3 regions of the Faecalibacterium butyricigenerans genome follow, and region 2 is predicted to be linked to each of the others. Evidence: predicted binding sites of a transcription regulator. Region 2 holds the regulator's gene; each other region holds the start of a gene.
The links. The regulator HrcA, encoded in region 2, represses chaperone genes, less so after heat shock. The targets are predictions, from matches to a motif close to TGTTAGCACTCNNNNNNNNNGAGTGCTAACA.
Positions count from the first base shown of each region.

Region 1: clpB (ATP-dependent chaperone ClpB) is a predicted target of HrcA. The motif match lies at 3,280-3,310, and genes of this name have one in related genera.
Region 3: htpG (molecular chaperone HtpG) is a predicted target of HrcA. The motif match lies at 3,037-3,067, and genes of this name have one in related genera.

Region 1 is NZ_JAJEQL010000030.1:6,303-11,122, reverse strand. Features, by position in the region: gene LKD23_RS10290 (NAD(P)-dependent malic enzyme) at 1-43, opposite strand, end outside; gene LKD23_RS10285 (trigger factor) at 265-1,404, shown strand; gene LKD23_RS10280 (RrF2 family transcriptional regulator) at 1,472-1,903, opposite strand; gene cysK (cysteine synthase A) at 2,181-3,113, shown strand; gene clpB (ATP-dependent chaperone ClpB) at 3,369-4,820, shown strand, end outside.
Region 2 is NZ_JAJEQL010000023.1:22,150-26,969, forward strand. Features, by position in the region: gene LKD23_RS09155 (aminoacetone oxidase family FAD-binding enzyme) at 1-997, opposite strand, end outside; gene LKD23_RS09160 (stage V sporulation T C-terminal domain-containing protein) at 1,180-1,722, shown strand; gene LKD23_RS09165 (hypothetical protein) at 1,954-2,091, shown strand; gene hrcA (heat-inducible transcriptional repressor HrcA) at 2,390-3,463, shown strand; gene LKD23_RS09175 (nucleotide exchange factor GrpE) at 3,460-4,086, shown strand; gene dnaK (molecular chaperone DnaK) at 4,181-4,820, shown strand, end outside.
Region 3 is NZ_JAJEQL010000002.1:129,574-134,393, forward strand. Features, by position in the region: gene LKD23_RS01600 (histidinol-phosphatase) at 1-181, shown strand, start outside; gene LKD23_RS01605 (GNAT family N-acetyltransferase) at 282-800, shown strand; gene LKD23_RS01610 (HD domain-containing protein) at 857-1,372, opposite strand; gene LKD23_RS01615 (hypothetical protein) at 1,585-2,010, opposite strand; gene LKD23_RS01620 (alpha/beta hydrolase) at 2,112-2,891, opposite strand; gene htpG (molecular chaperone HtpG) at 3,131-4,820, shown strand, end outside.

The sequences.
Region 1 (4,820 bases), on a different contig from region 2:
GGTGGCTCTCGTGCATTTCCAGAGCTGCTTTGTTGAAATCCATTGGCTTTTTCCTCCTTATTAACCCCATTGTATCAGAACCCCTCCCCCATTTCCACCGGTTTTCCGCCTTTTTCCCCTCTCCGGCCCCAAAAGTCCGACAAAGGACGGGCAGAGTGTGGAAATTTTGCAAAAAACTTTTCTTTTTCATTTTTAGCCTTTATAATAGAGGTTGTTTTTCGAATCACCGGCAAAATACCGGTCTACCAACAGGAGGGAATTCTTTTGAAACGTATCTTCACCAAGGCGCTCTGCCTTGTCTGCGTCGGCGCTCTGGCGCTGAGCCTCGCGGCCTGCGGCGGCAAGGCCGACAGCGCCGCGTCCAGCACGGCGTCTTCTTCCACGCTCGGCAGCGCGGCCGACTACGATTACCAGAACTTCAACTACAGCGACGGTCTGGACGAAAAGGGCTACTGGGAGGGCATCCGGGCGCTGGACTATGTGACCCTGCCCGAGGACTTTGCATCCGTCGCCGTCAAGCGCTCGGACGTCGAACCCACCAGCGAGGAGGTCGAGAAGCAGATCAGCGATCTTCTGAGTCGGTATTCCTCCACCAACCACGTCACCGACCGCGCCGCCGACGACGGCGACACCGTCAACATCAACTACACCGGCTCGGTGGACGGTGTGGCGTTCACTGGCGGCAGCGCAGAGAACTATGACCTGACGCTGGGCAGCAACACCTTCATCGACGGCTTCGAAGAGCAGATCGTCAGCCACAAGCCCGGCGAGACCTTCGACGTCAACGTCACCTTCCCCGACGGCTACAGCGACTCCACCGACGCCAGCGGGAATACTGTGAAACTCAGCGGCCAGAAAGCCGTCTTTACCGTGACGCTCAACTACATCAGCGAGAGCGTCCTGCCCGAGCTGACCGACGCATGGGTGGCCAGCAACTTCGGCTCCTCCAATAACCTTTACACCGCAGAGGCCCTCCGCGCCTACTATCAGGACCAGCTCTACACCTCGAACCTGAACACCGCCGTCATGGACGACCTGATGGCCAACTCCACCTTCAAGTCCATCCCCCAGCAGGTGATGGATTATCAGGTCAACCAGTGCCTCAACTATTACAGCACGCTGGCGGGCTACTACGGCTATGACCTCGACGGCCTCGTCCAGAATCTGCTGGGCTACGAGAGCACCGACGATATGCTGGCCCACCTCGAGAGCAGTCTGGAAAACTACTCCAAGGAAGCTTTGCTCTATCAGGCCGTGGCTGAGTCGCTGGACATCACCCCCACGCAGGAGCAGCTGGACGCCTACTCCGATTATAAGGACACCTACGGCTCGAACTACTGCACGATGGTAGCCCTGATGGACGCCGTCACCGACACGCTGACCAGCGGCGCGGTCGTGTCCTGAAAAAATCGCATCTGATCACACGAAAAAAAACTCCCTGCCGACGGCGGGGAGTTTTTTTTGCCCAGATTCAGATGACGTAGTCGTTGCCCGCCTCCTCCGGCGAGGCAAGGTCGGCGATGGTGATGTGGCTGAAGTAGTCCTCGATGAGGTCGTCCAGCCCCTTCCACATCTGATAGGTGCGGCAGCTGCCGATCCGCTGGCAGGTGGGCGCACCCTGTACAAGGCAGCTCACCGGTGCGAGGCTCCCCTCGGTAAGGGTCAGCACCTCGCCGACGGTATACTGGTCTGGGTCACGGGTCAGGCGGTAGCCGCCGCCCTTACCCCGCAGGCCCTCGAGGAAGCCGTTCTGCACCAGCACCTTGAGGATGTTTTCGAGGTATTTTTCGGAGATCTCCTGCCGGGCGGCGACCTCCTTCAGGGGGACATATTTCTCCGTCCGATGCTCGGCCAGATCTATCATCACACGCAGCGCATAGCGCCCCTTGGTGGAAACGATCATAGACATTCCTTTCTCTTCTTTCCTGTTTTGGTCTTGCAGCGCCGCCGGGCGGGCTGCGGGATCTGTTCTGAATAAGTTTTAACCTATTATACAACAGGGTTTATAACTTTTCAATCGGAAATTTTCGATTTTCCATTGACAAGTGCCCCAAAGGAGGCTATAATACAGCCAAACCCACAAACCACCTTGGTTTAACGGGAATAAAGGGGACATCAAGATGACACCGGTCAGGCCGGTGCAGCCGGGCGCATCGCCCGCAATAGGGAGGTTTACTATTATGAGCAAGATCTATACTTCCGCAGACCAGCTGATCGGCCACACCCCGCTGCTGGAACTGACCCACATTGAGAAGGACGAAAACCTTTCCGCCAAGCTGCTGGCAAAGCTGGAATATTTCAACCCCGCCGGTTCCGTCAAGGACCGCATCGCCAAAGCCATGATCGATGACGCCGAGGCCTCCGGCAAGCTGAAGCCCGGCTCCGTCATCATCGAGCCGACCTCCGGCAACACCGGCATCGGTCTGGCCGCTGTGGCCGCCGCCAAGGGCTACCGCATCATCATCGTGATGCCCGAGACCATGAGCGTCGAGCGCCGCCAGCTGATGAAGGCCTACGGCGCAGAGCTGGTGCTCAGCGAGGGTGCAAAGGGCATGAAGGGTGCCATCGCCAAGGCCGATGAGCTGGCGAAAGAGATCCCCAACTCCTTCATCCCCGGCCAGTTCGTCAACCCGGCCAACCCCAAGGCCCACATCGCCACCACCGGCCCTGAGATCTGGGACGACACGGACGGCAAGGTGGACATCTTCGTGGCCGGCGTCGGCACCGGCGGCACTGTGACCGGCGTGGGCCAGTACCTCAAGAGCAAGAACCCCGGCGTCAAGGTCGTGGCCGTCGAGCCTGCCTCCTCCCCCGTCCTGAGCAAGGGCACCGCCGGTGCCCACAAGATTCAGGGCATCGGCGCCGGCTTTGTGCCCGACGTGCTGGACACCAAGGTCTACGACGAGATCATCGCCGTGGAAAACGAGGACGCCTTTGCTGTGGGCCGTCTCATCGGCCACAAGGAGGGCGTGCTGGTGGGCATCTCCTCCGGCGCTGCCGTCTGGGCTGCCATCCAGCTGGCAAAGCGCCCCGAGAACGCCGGTAAGAACATCGTCGTCCTTCTGCCCGACACCGGCGACCGCTATCTGTCCACCCCGCTGTTTGCTGAATAAGCTTCTCATTCCTTCCGCCCCTGCCGTGGTCTTCCGCCCGGCAGGGGCTTTTTGTCTGCGCTGCCGAAACGATATGGTGTGATTTTTTACAAGTTTGCAAACTTTTTGTGAATCCATGCCGCCGCTTGGATTTCCCTATTGACATTGTGGATTGTTTGGAGTATATTTTTAGCAGTCGATGAGCAAGAGTGCTAAAGCAGCATTCCGACCCACCGCCTGAATCTCAACTTCCGGTATGAATGGAGGCTTGACTTTATGAATACCAATCAATATACCCAGAAGACCCTTGAGGCTCTGCAGGCCGCACAGCAGCTGGCTGTGGAGTATCAGCACAATGCACTGGAGCCGGAGCATCTGCTCCACGCTCTGGCCACGCAGGAGCAGGGCCTGATCCCTCAGCTGCTCCAGAAATTGAACGTAGACGCAGGCAGCTTCTCCGCCGCTGTGGCCGAAAAGCTCTCTGCGATGCCCCGGGTGTCCGGCTCTGGCCGCGACCCCGACAAGGTCTATATCTCGCAGGCCACCGATAAGGTGCTGAGCGCTGCCGCCCGCGAAGCCAAGGCCATGAAGGACGACTATGTAAGCGTCGAGCACGTCTTCCTCGCTTTGCTGGACGAGCAGACCCAGAACACCTCTGAGCTGTTCCGTGCCTTCGGCATCACGAAGGATAAGTTCTTACAGCAGCTCACTGCCGTCCGCGGCAACCAGCGCGTGACCAACGATAACCCCGAGGACACCTACAATGCCCTCCAGAAGTACGGTCAGGATCTGGTCGATCTGGCCCGCAAGCAGAAGCTGGACCCCGTCATCGGTCGCGATCAGGAGATCCGGAACGTCATCCGCATCCTGTCCCGTAAGACCAAGAACAATCCCTGCCTCATCGGTGAGCCGGGCGTCGGCAAGACGGCCATCGCCGAGGGTCTGGCCCAGCGTATCGTCCGGGGCGATGTGCCCGAGAACCTGAAGGACCGCATCGTGTTCAGCTTGGACATGGGCGCTCTGGTGGCCGGTGCAAAGTACCGCGGCGAGTTCGAGGAGCGCCTGAAGAGCGTCCTGAACGAGGTAAAGAAGAGCGAGGGCAAGATCATCCTCTTCATCGATGAGCTGCACACCATCGTCGGCGCAGGCAAGACCGACGGTGCGATGGACGCCGGCAACCTGCTGAAGCCCATGCTGGCCCGCGGCGAGCTGCACTGCATCGGCGCCACCACGCTGGATGAGTACCGCCAGTATATTGAGAAAGACCCTGCCCTCGAGCGCCGCTTCCAGCCGGTACAGGTGGACGAGCCCACCGTCGAGGACACCATCTCCATCCTGCGCGGCCTGAAAGAGCGGTATGAGGTCTTCCACGGCGTAAAGATCAGCGACAACGCCCTCATCGCCGCCGCGACCCTCTCCGACCGCTATATCACCGACCGCTTCCTCCCCGATAAGGCCATCGACCTTGTGGATGAGGCCTGCGCCATGATAAAGACCGAGATGGACAGTATGCCCAGCGAGATGGACGACCTCGCCCACCGCATCACCCAGCTGCAGATCGAGCAGGTCAGCCTGAAAAAGGAGACCGACGCTCTGAGCCAGAGCCGTCTGAAGGACCTCGAAAAAGAGCTGGCCGAGCTGCAGGATAAGTTCCGCAGCATGAAGGCAAAGTGGGAGAACGAGAAGAATGCCATCGGCAAGGTGCAGTCTCTGCGCGAGCAGATCGAG
Region 2 (4,820 bases):
CGGCGGCGAGCTTCGGCCACGCCGAAGCGGGCAGGGCGCGGGCGTCTTCGGGCAGCCCGGCGTCGGCCCAGAGGGCGCGGCCCAGCTTCGCGGGCAGAAGCCCCAGCCAGAACTCCGCTGCGCCGCCCAGAAGCCCGGCCCGCCGGGCGAAGAGGGCGGACAGCTCCGCCTCGCTCAGGGCGGGGAAGAGGTCGAGGGCTACGACGGGCTGCTTCGGGCCGCGGCCCGGGGCCAGCAGGCCCGACAGCTGCATGATGCAGATGCCGGAGAGTCCGTAATCGGTGAACTGCACCTCGCCCATTTCCCGGGCAAGCATCCGGCCATCGGTGCCGTCCAACAGGCTGGCGCAGCCCTTGGCCCGGATGCCGGCCAGCGACTTGCGGGGGCGGGCGCACTGTAAGGCCGTCAGGCAGGGGTAGAGGGGGGCCATCCGCCCGCCGCACTGGGCGGCGAACCGGGTGCCGAAGCCGTCGGTGCCAAACTGCGGCCCGGCTTCGCCGCCCATGGCGCAGATGACGGCATCGGCCCGCAGGCTTTCGCGGCCCGCTTCGGTCTCGAACTGGAGGTCGTAGCCGCCCCGGCTCTGGCTCAGGCTCCGGACGGTGCAGCCGGTGCGAAGCTCGACGCCAAGCGCGGCCAGATGGTGTTCCAGCAGGGCCAGCACGTCTGCCGCCTGATTGGAGTAGGGGTACACCCGCCCGGCCTCGTCGGTGCGGGGATAGAGGCCGAGGCCCTCGAACCACGCCAGCGGCGCGGCCTCGTTCACGGCGTCCAGCAGGCGGCGCAGGGCCTTGGGGCTGCTGGTGAAATACCGCTCGGGCGAGATGTCCCGGTTGTCGAGGTTGCAGCGCCCGTTGCCGGTGGCCAGAAGCTTTTTGCCCACCTTTGCGTTTCTGTCCAGTACGGTGATGTGGGCGCTGCCCTTGGCGGTCTGCGCTGCCGCCAGCGCAGCGGCCAGACCCGCTGCGCCGCCGCCTAAAACAAGGATATGCTGCATCCTCTGTCCATCCTTTCCAAGAAGCCGTGTTCAGAAGCAAACCAGCTTCTGAGATGAGTTCATTGTATCATAGCTGCTCCGGTTTGGCAAACAGAGGGCGGGTAGGTGTATATTTCCCTCTCGTTTCCACATAATAACTGTACCGCATCCGAAAGCAAAGAATGGGAAGGAAGGTACACCAGATGAAAGCAACCGGAATCGTCCGCCGCATCGATGAGCTGGGCCGGGTGGTCATCCCGAAGGAGATCCGCCGCACCCAGCGCATCCGCCGCGGCGACCCCCTCGAGATCTTCACCACCGGCGAGGGCGAGGTCATCTTCAAGAAGTATTCCCCGGTGGGGGAGCTGCACGGGGTGGCGGTGCAGTATGTGGAGGTGCTGAGCCGAAGCTTTGCCCTTACGGCCTTCGTGGCCGACCGCGACCGCATCCTCGCCGCCGCAGGGGCAGGCCGGCGCGACCTTGCCGACCGCAGTGTCAGCCAGCCGCTGGAACGGGTGATGGAGTCCCGCAAGCCCTACCTCAGCGAGGGCGACCCGGAGCACGTCCTGCTGCCCTGTGAGGGTTCGCTGCGGCCTCTGCTCTGTGCGTGGCCCATCATCGCGGCGGGGGATGTCACCGGGGTCGTCGGGCTGCTGGCCGAGGACCGCGCCCAGCAGCCTGACCCCGCCCAGCAGAAGGCCGTGGCCGTGGCGGCAGCATTTCTGGCAAAGCAGATGGAGGAATGAGGCTATAAAAGCATAAAAAGCGCGTGAAACCTTGTGTTCACGCGCTTTTTATGGTATCCTTTGGATGCTGCCTCTGGCAGCGAGGCGCTGTCTGCAAATGCAGGTGGTCAAGCTTCCTTACCCTGACGATTTGTTTTACTCTTTGGAGCGAAACAGGCGTCCGGGAATGGACCTTTTTTGTTAGCAAAAACCTTTCCCGGAGCCGTCTGTTGGTGAAGGGAGGGATGTGTCATGTCTCTGACAGAAACCTTTGCGCTGCTGGCGGTCATCATCAGCTTGCTGGTGCTGCTCGTCGATGCCGTCCACGTGACTTTCGAGATCACTTGGAAGATTTCTCATGAGGACAGAGAACATAACAAAAAAGATTGACCGCCTAAGTTCCCACACTCTGTCAGTCAATCTTTTTTGACATACGGGTAAGGAGCTGGCCATGTTGCAGACAGCGCCTTTTCTATAAATAAGTATAGCCGCCCTGCCGGGCGTTGTCAAGCGGGAAGCTCTCTTTATACCGGAAAGGGGGCCTCCCGCTGGTTTTATGACAGAATTATGAATCTTTATAAACTTTTTCGAGAAGCTATTGACAGGGAAAAAATTTTGGCTATAATGGTCTTAGCACTCAGGAAGATGGAGTGCTAAAGAAACAAAAGCCAAGAAGGAGGCAGGCGCTATGACGATGGATGCACGCAAGCAGCGAGTCTTGCAGGCGATCGTGGCGCTGTATGGCCTCGAGGGCGAGCCTGTGGGCAGCAGTGTGCTGGCAAACTATTTTGATATGGCCGTGTCCAGCGCCACGCTGCGCAACGAAATGGCGGCGCTGACCAAGCTGGGTCTGCTGGAGCAGCCCCACACCAGCGCGGGCCGTGTCCCCAGTGCCAAGGGCTACCGTTATTATCTCGATAATCTGCTGACCGACGACCAGCCGCTGGACCGCGTGACCCGCGCCCGGGTGGAGGCCGTCTTCGCCAGCCTTGACCATGAGCCGGAAAAGCTGGCACAGGGTGCCGCCAAGGCGCTGGCCGCCATCAGCGGCTGCACCGCCGCGGTCAGCACCCCCTGCGCCGAAGACCTCTGCGTCGCCCACTACGAAGTCGTTCAGGTGGGCCGCAGCGCGGCGGCTGTGCTGGCCGTCACGACGGCAGGCTACGTCCGCACCCGTGTGGCGCGGGTCCGCACCGGGCTTTCCCGGGAGAATGCCGCTGCGCTGGCCGCGCTGCTCAACCGCAACCTGACCTTCGTTGCGCCGGTGGATCTTTCGAGCCGGCTGCTCGCCGAGCTGTGCAGCCAGATCGACCCGGAGCTTGTGCCGGTCATCAGCGCCGCAGCCGCGATTTTGCAGGACTCCGCACAGCCCCATGTATTCTTGGGCGGTGAGCAGCACCTGCTGGACTGGCCTCAGCTGGAGGGCAGGGTGGGCGACATCCTCACCTTGCTGAACGACGAGGAGCAGGCCGCCCACATCATCGCACCCCCGGCAGAGCGCAGTGAGAGCGTGCTGCTGGGCGAGGATCTGGAGCCTCAGATCCCCGGCCTGTGCATCGTCAGCGACCGCTACCTTGTGGGCGGCGGGCTGTGGGGCACGGTGGCCCTCATCGGGCCGACCCGGATGCCCTTCCAGAAGCTGATGCCGCTGCTCCACCTCTTCGCCGATGAGCTTGGCGAGGGTATGAGCGGCAAACGAAAAGACACCCCGCAGATGGCCGCACCCCGGCGGACTGTGATATATAAGGAGGATCTGGAATGAGCGAAGAGACGAAGAAGACGGCAGAAGCTCCCGAGCAGGAAGCGAAGGAGACCGAAGCCGCACCTCAGGAAGCGCCCGAGACCGCCGCAGCCCCCGAGCAGGAGGCCGAGGCAGAACCGGCAGACGCCAAGAAGAAAGATGGCTGGTTCAACAAGAAGGCCCGCGAGATGGACGCCGTGAAGGCGAAGCTCGACGCGGCCGAGAAGAATGCCGCACAGGCGAAAGACCAGCTGCTGCGGATGGCAGCGGAGTACGAGAACTACCGCAAGCGCTCCACCCGCGAGGCTGACCAGAAGTTCAACGATGGTGTGTCCTTTGCCGTGAATCAGATCATCCCCATCCTTGACACGCTGGAGATGGCGGCCAACGCTCCCACCACCGACGAGAATTACAAGAAGGGCGTCATCATGACGCTGGATAAGGCTGCCAAGGCGCTGGATGCCCTCCATGTGGAGGAGATCGAGGCGCTGGGCAAGCCCTTCGACCCCAACATCATGAACGCCGTCCAGCAGATCCCCGCCCCGGACGGGCAGGAGAGCGGCACCGTCATCACGGTGTACCAGAAGGGCTACAAGCTGGGCGACAAGATCGTCCGCCACGCGACCGTCGTGGTGGCCGAGTGACATCGCAGAGACCCGCAAGGGTTTTGAAGATAAGACATCCGCTTCACACATCGAGCATGAGATAAACAAGTTCTTTTGAGAGGAGACTTCATTTATGAGCAAAATCATTGGTATTGACCTTGGTACTACGAATAGCTGCGTGGCTGTCATGGAGGGCGGCGAGCCTGTCGTCATCGCAAACTCTGAGGGCGCACGCACCACCCCGTCTGTTGTTGGCTTCACCAAGACCGGCGACCGTCTGGTCGGTCAGGTCGCAAAGCGTCAGGCCATCACCAACCCCGAGAACACCGTGTCCTCCATCAAGCGTCAGATGGGCACCGACCACAAGGTGACCCTGAACGGCAAGGAGTACACCCCCCAGCAGATCAGCGCGATGATCCTGCAGAAGCTGAAGGCTGACGCCGAGGCTTATCTGGGCGAGCCTGTCACCGAGGCTGTCATCACCGTTCCTGCCTACTTTAACGACAGCCAGCGTCAGGCCACCAAGGACGCAGGCACCATCGCCGGCCTGAACGTCAAGCGTATCATCAACGAGCCGACCGCCGCTTCTCTGGCCTACGGCATCGATAAGGAAGATGACCAGAAGATCATGGTCTACGATCTGGGCGGCGGCACCTTCGATGTCTCCATCATCGAGATGGGCGACGGCGTTACCGAAGTTCTGGCCACCAACGGCGATACCCATCTGGGCGGCGACGACTTCGACCAGCGCATCATCGACTGGATGGCAGACG
Region 3 (4,820 bases), on a different contig from region 2:
GCTGGGCTACACCCGGGACGAGTTCTGGCGCATCGCGGCGGAGTATCCGGTCAGGGCCATCGTGGGCTGCGACGCCCACGCCCCCTCGGAGCTGGACGTCGTCCCTCTCATCGAGGAGAAGAGGGCCTTTCTGCAGGGGCTTGGCATCCCGGTGCTGGACACCCTGCCGGGGCTGGAGTGAGAAGTCATTGCACAGACGGGCCGCATCTGCTATACTGGGATAAACTGGGATAAGAGGAATGGTGCAGGGCGCATTGGGGCGCTCTGCCGGGGAAAGTATCATGAGCAATATCACTGTCCGGCCGATGACGCCGGAGGACTGGGCCGCTGTGTCCGAGATCTACTTGGAGGGCATCGCCACCGAGCACGCCACCTTCCAGACCACCTGCCCGCCCTACACGGCGTGGGACGCCTTCCACATCAAGGAATGCCGCCTCGTCATTCTGGACGGCGGCGAGCTGGCGGGCTGGGCCGCGCTGCGCCGCATCGACCCCCGCTGGTGCTACCGGGGCGTGGCCGAGGTGAGCATCTACGTCGGCGAGAAGTTCCGGGGCCGGGGCCTCGGCTCCCGGCTGCTGACGGCCCTCTGTGAGGCGTCGGAGCAGGAGGGCTACTGGACGCTCCACTCCACAGTCTTGCAGGACAACACCGCCAGCCTCGGCCTCCACACCAAGTGCGGGTTCCGGGTCGTGGGGCGGCGGGAGCGGATCGCCCGGGACTGTCATGGCCGCTGGCTGGATACCTACCTGATGGAGCGCCGCGCCAGAGCCGATGAGCCTGCGGGGTATAAGAAATTATAAGAAAAGAGCTGCTGTACATGACGTACAGCAGCTCTTTTTCGTATGGAACAAGCCCTTTACCACTCATTCTCCCCTGCGTCGGCATCGGCCACGCGGGTACGCTGGAACATGCTTTCCAGCACGGCGCAGTATTTGTCGGCCAGACAGACGATGATGGCCTCCCGGCAGGTGGGCACATGGCGGAAGGTCAGGGGCCACATATGGCTCGAGATGATGTTCTGCTCCTTCTTGGTGATGGCGAAGCAGCGCTCCGCGTTGACGCAGGCAGAGCCGGGGTGAGCGAAGCCGTGCATCTCGAACAGACGGCGCAGGCCGTGGAAGGAGCTGCGCTTGTGCCAGTCGTAGAGATAGAAGTCGTGGAGGAAGGCCCCCACAGCCAGCGATGTCTCGTCCGCACCCAGATGGAAGCGGCGGTTGAGCCAGAAGCTCACCAGCACCACGTTCTTGCAGTGCTGGTAGGTGGTCACATCGCCGTGCTGGATAAACTCCCGCATCCGCTGCACCTCGGGGTGCTGGTCGTATCGCATCAGGATGGCGGCAAGGCGCTGGCGCTCCAGATCAGAAAGCTGCATTGAAAAGTTTCCTTTCTTTCCATCATAAAAGGCTCTCCCCTTGGGAGAGCTGGCGCGAAGCGCCTGAGAGGGCAAGGGCGCTGACGGAGAAGCACAGACACAGCGATAGCTTCGCTCTGACAAAGAGACAGCTTATCGCTGTACAGCGGCTCTTGGGCGACAAGCTTGCCCTCTCCGTCACCTACGGTGACACCTCTCCCAAAGGGAGAGGCTTACGAGCGAAGCTGCACCGGGTTCGAATTTCCGAAGTTCTCAGCCTCGGTGGGGTTCGAGCGCCGGAGGCTCAGATCCACGAGGTACTGCTTGCCGTCGCCCAGCTCTTCGAGCTGCGCCAGCTTGGCTTTGGCGGAGGCCTCGTCCGGATACCACTGGATGAGGAAGAAATTCTCCGCCTCCACACCATAATAGAGCCACTGGCCGTCGGCGCGGAGCAGGTCGTCCAGATGGTCCACCTCGTCGCCGTCGGTCAGGCCGAGGCCCTCTTCGGCGTAGATATTTTCCGGTTCCACCTGCAGCACTTCGATGACCTGAATGGCGCTCTGGAGGTACTCGTCCTGCGAGATACTCTTGTCGGACAGCTCCCAGCCCGTCAGGAATGCCTGCATCAGCAGGTCTTTGACCGAGATCTTCTTTTCCATGTACGTTTCCTTCTTCCTCGTTTGTTTCCGCTGACCAGTATACCCTTAAATCTTGGGCAGGTCAACCATAAAATTATGAATTTTTTGTAGGAATGTCCAATTCACCGCAGGTCGAACCCGAACGTCCGCCCCAGCCACTCGAGGCAGAGCGTCACCCAGCGGGCGCGGTGCCGGTCGGCGGCGTCCACCTCGGCGGTGCTGATGCTGGTGCCGTGGACCCCCTGCTCAAAGAGATGCGCCTCGCAGGCCACGCCCGCCCGCCGCAGGGCCGAGAGCAGCAGCAGCGTGTTCTCCACCGGGACGGTCCTGTCCTCCATGGTATGCCAGACAAAGACCGGCGGTGTGTCGGGGGTGATCTTATCCTCCAAGCTGAACGCCCTTTGCGCGGCGGCATCCTCGCTGCCCGCCAGCTGGACGAAGCTGCCCCGGTGGGCATACTCCCCCGCCGTGATGACCGGGTAGCCCAGAATGACCGCGTCGGGCCGCTGCTGGGCCATCTCGCCCGGGATGTCCAGCACTGCGCCGGACAGGGCCAGATGCCCGCCCGCCGAGAAGCCGCAGACCGCTATTTTATCCGGCAGGATATGCCATTCCTCCGCGTGCTGCCGCAGCAGCCCCAGCGCCTCGCTGAGCTGGCGGAGGGGCCGGTAGTCCCGCGCCCCTTCCCCCACGCTGTAGGTCAGCACGGCGGTGTGATAGCCCGCCGCCGCGAACTGCAGGGCCACCGGGTCGCCCTCCCGGGGGCTGACGTGGCTGTATCCTCCGCCGGGCACCACCAGCACCAGAGGCCGCTGCTTCACCGTGGGCATGGCGTCCAGCGACGCCCGCAGGCAGACGGTCAGCGTCCCGCCGCCCTCAAGTTCCAGCTGTATCTGCTGCATCGTTCCGTTTTCCTCCTTTTTTATACAGATCACTCCGGCCCATTATACGGCTTCGGCAGGGCAAAGTAAAGCCAAACGCCGCCCCGCCGGGAAAGTTTTTTGAACTTTTTATGAAAGCCCTTGATTTTTATCTCCCGCCGGTGTATATTAGCACTCGAAAGTTATGAGTGCTAAGTCCCCGCGAGCAGTCAGCTGCTCCGGGTGCTGGCATTGAATCTGATAAAAAGAGGTTTTGTATTATGGCGAAAAAAGAATTTCAGGCCGAAAGCAAAAAGCTGATGGACATGATGATCAACTCCATCTACACCAACAAGGAGATCTTCCTGCGGGAGCTGATCTCCAACGCTTCGGACGCCATCGACAAGCTGTATTATAAGAGCCTGACCGACCCCTCCGTCGGCATGAACAAAGGCGATTTCCGCATCCTGCTCACCCGCGACAAGGACAGCCGCACCCTTACCATCTCCGATAACGGCATCGGCATGACGAAGGAGGAGCTGGAGCAGAACCTCGGCACCATCGCCCACTCCGGCTCCCTCGACTTCAAGAAGGACAACAAGGACGAGAACATCGACATCATCGGCCAGTTCGGCGTCGGCTTCTACTCCGCCTTCATGGTGGCCGACAAGGTGACGGTCATCTCCAAGGCCTACGGCTCCGACGAGACATGGCAGTGGGAGTCCAGCGGTGCGGACGGCTATGAGCTGGAGCCTGCCCAGAAGGAGACGGCGGGCACCGACATCATCCTCCACATCAAGCCCGACACCGAGACCGACCACTACGACAACTTCCTCGACGAGTATGGCATCGTGGCCATCGTCAAGAAGTACAGCGACTATGTCCGCTACCCCATCCAGATGGAGCGGGAGAAGAGCCGTCAGAAGCCCGAACCCGACCCCAAGCCCGAGGACTACAAGCCCGAGTGGGAGACTTACACCGAGCTGGAGACCCTGAACAGCATGGTACCCATCTGGAAGAAGCAGAAGAGTGAAGTCACCGACGAGGAGTACGCCAGCTTCTATAAGGATAAGTTCAACGACTACGCCGACCCCGCCCGGGTCATCGTCAGCCGCACCGAGGGCACCGCGAACTACAACGCCCTGCTCTTCGTGCCCAGCCACCGCCCCTACGACTTCTACACCAAGGACTACGAGAAGGGTCTGGCCCTCTACGCCTCCGGCGTCCTCATCATGGAGAAGTGCGGCGACCTGCTGCCCGACTACTTCAGCTTCGTCAAGGGCATCGTGGACAGTCAGGACCTGAGCCTGAACATCAGCCGCGAGATGCTGCAGAAGGACAGCCAGCTCAAGCTCATCCACAACGCGCTGGAAAAGAAGATCAAGAACGAGCTGCACGCCATGCTGGCCAACGACCGCGAAAAATACGAGAGCTTCTGGAAGGAGTTTGGCCGTCAGCTGAAGTTCGGCGCTTACTCCGACTACGGGATGCACGCCGAGCTTCTGCGCGACCTGCTGCTGTTCTGGTCTGCCAAGGAGCAGAAGATGGTCACACTGCAGGAGTACGTCGAGAAGATGCCCGCCGAGCAGAAGTACATCTACTTCGCCGCCGGCGACTCCACCGACCGTCTGGCCAAGCTGCCCGCCGCCGAACTGGTCATGGACAAGGGCTATGATGTCCTGCTGCTGACCGAGGATGTGGACGAGTTCTGCCTGCAGATCATGCGCACCTATCCCCGCAAGGATGCCGAGGGCAAGGACGGCACCGTGGAGTTCAAGAATGTCAACAGCGGCGACCTCGGCCTCGAGACCGAGGACGAGAAGAAGGCCGCCGAGGAGGCCAACACCGCCAACAAGGCCCTCTTCGACGCCATGAAGGACGCTCTGGACGGCAAGGTCAAGGAGGTCAAGGTCTCTACCCGCCTGAAGGATCACCCCGTCTGCCTGTCTGCCGACGGCCCGCTGTCCATCG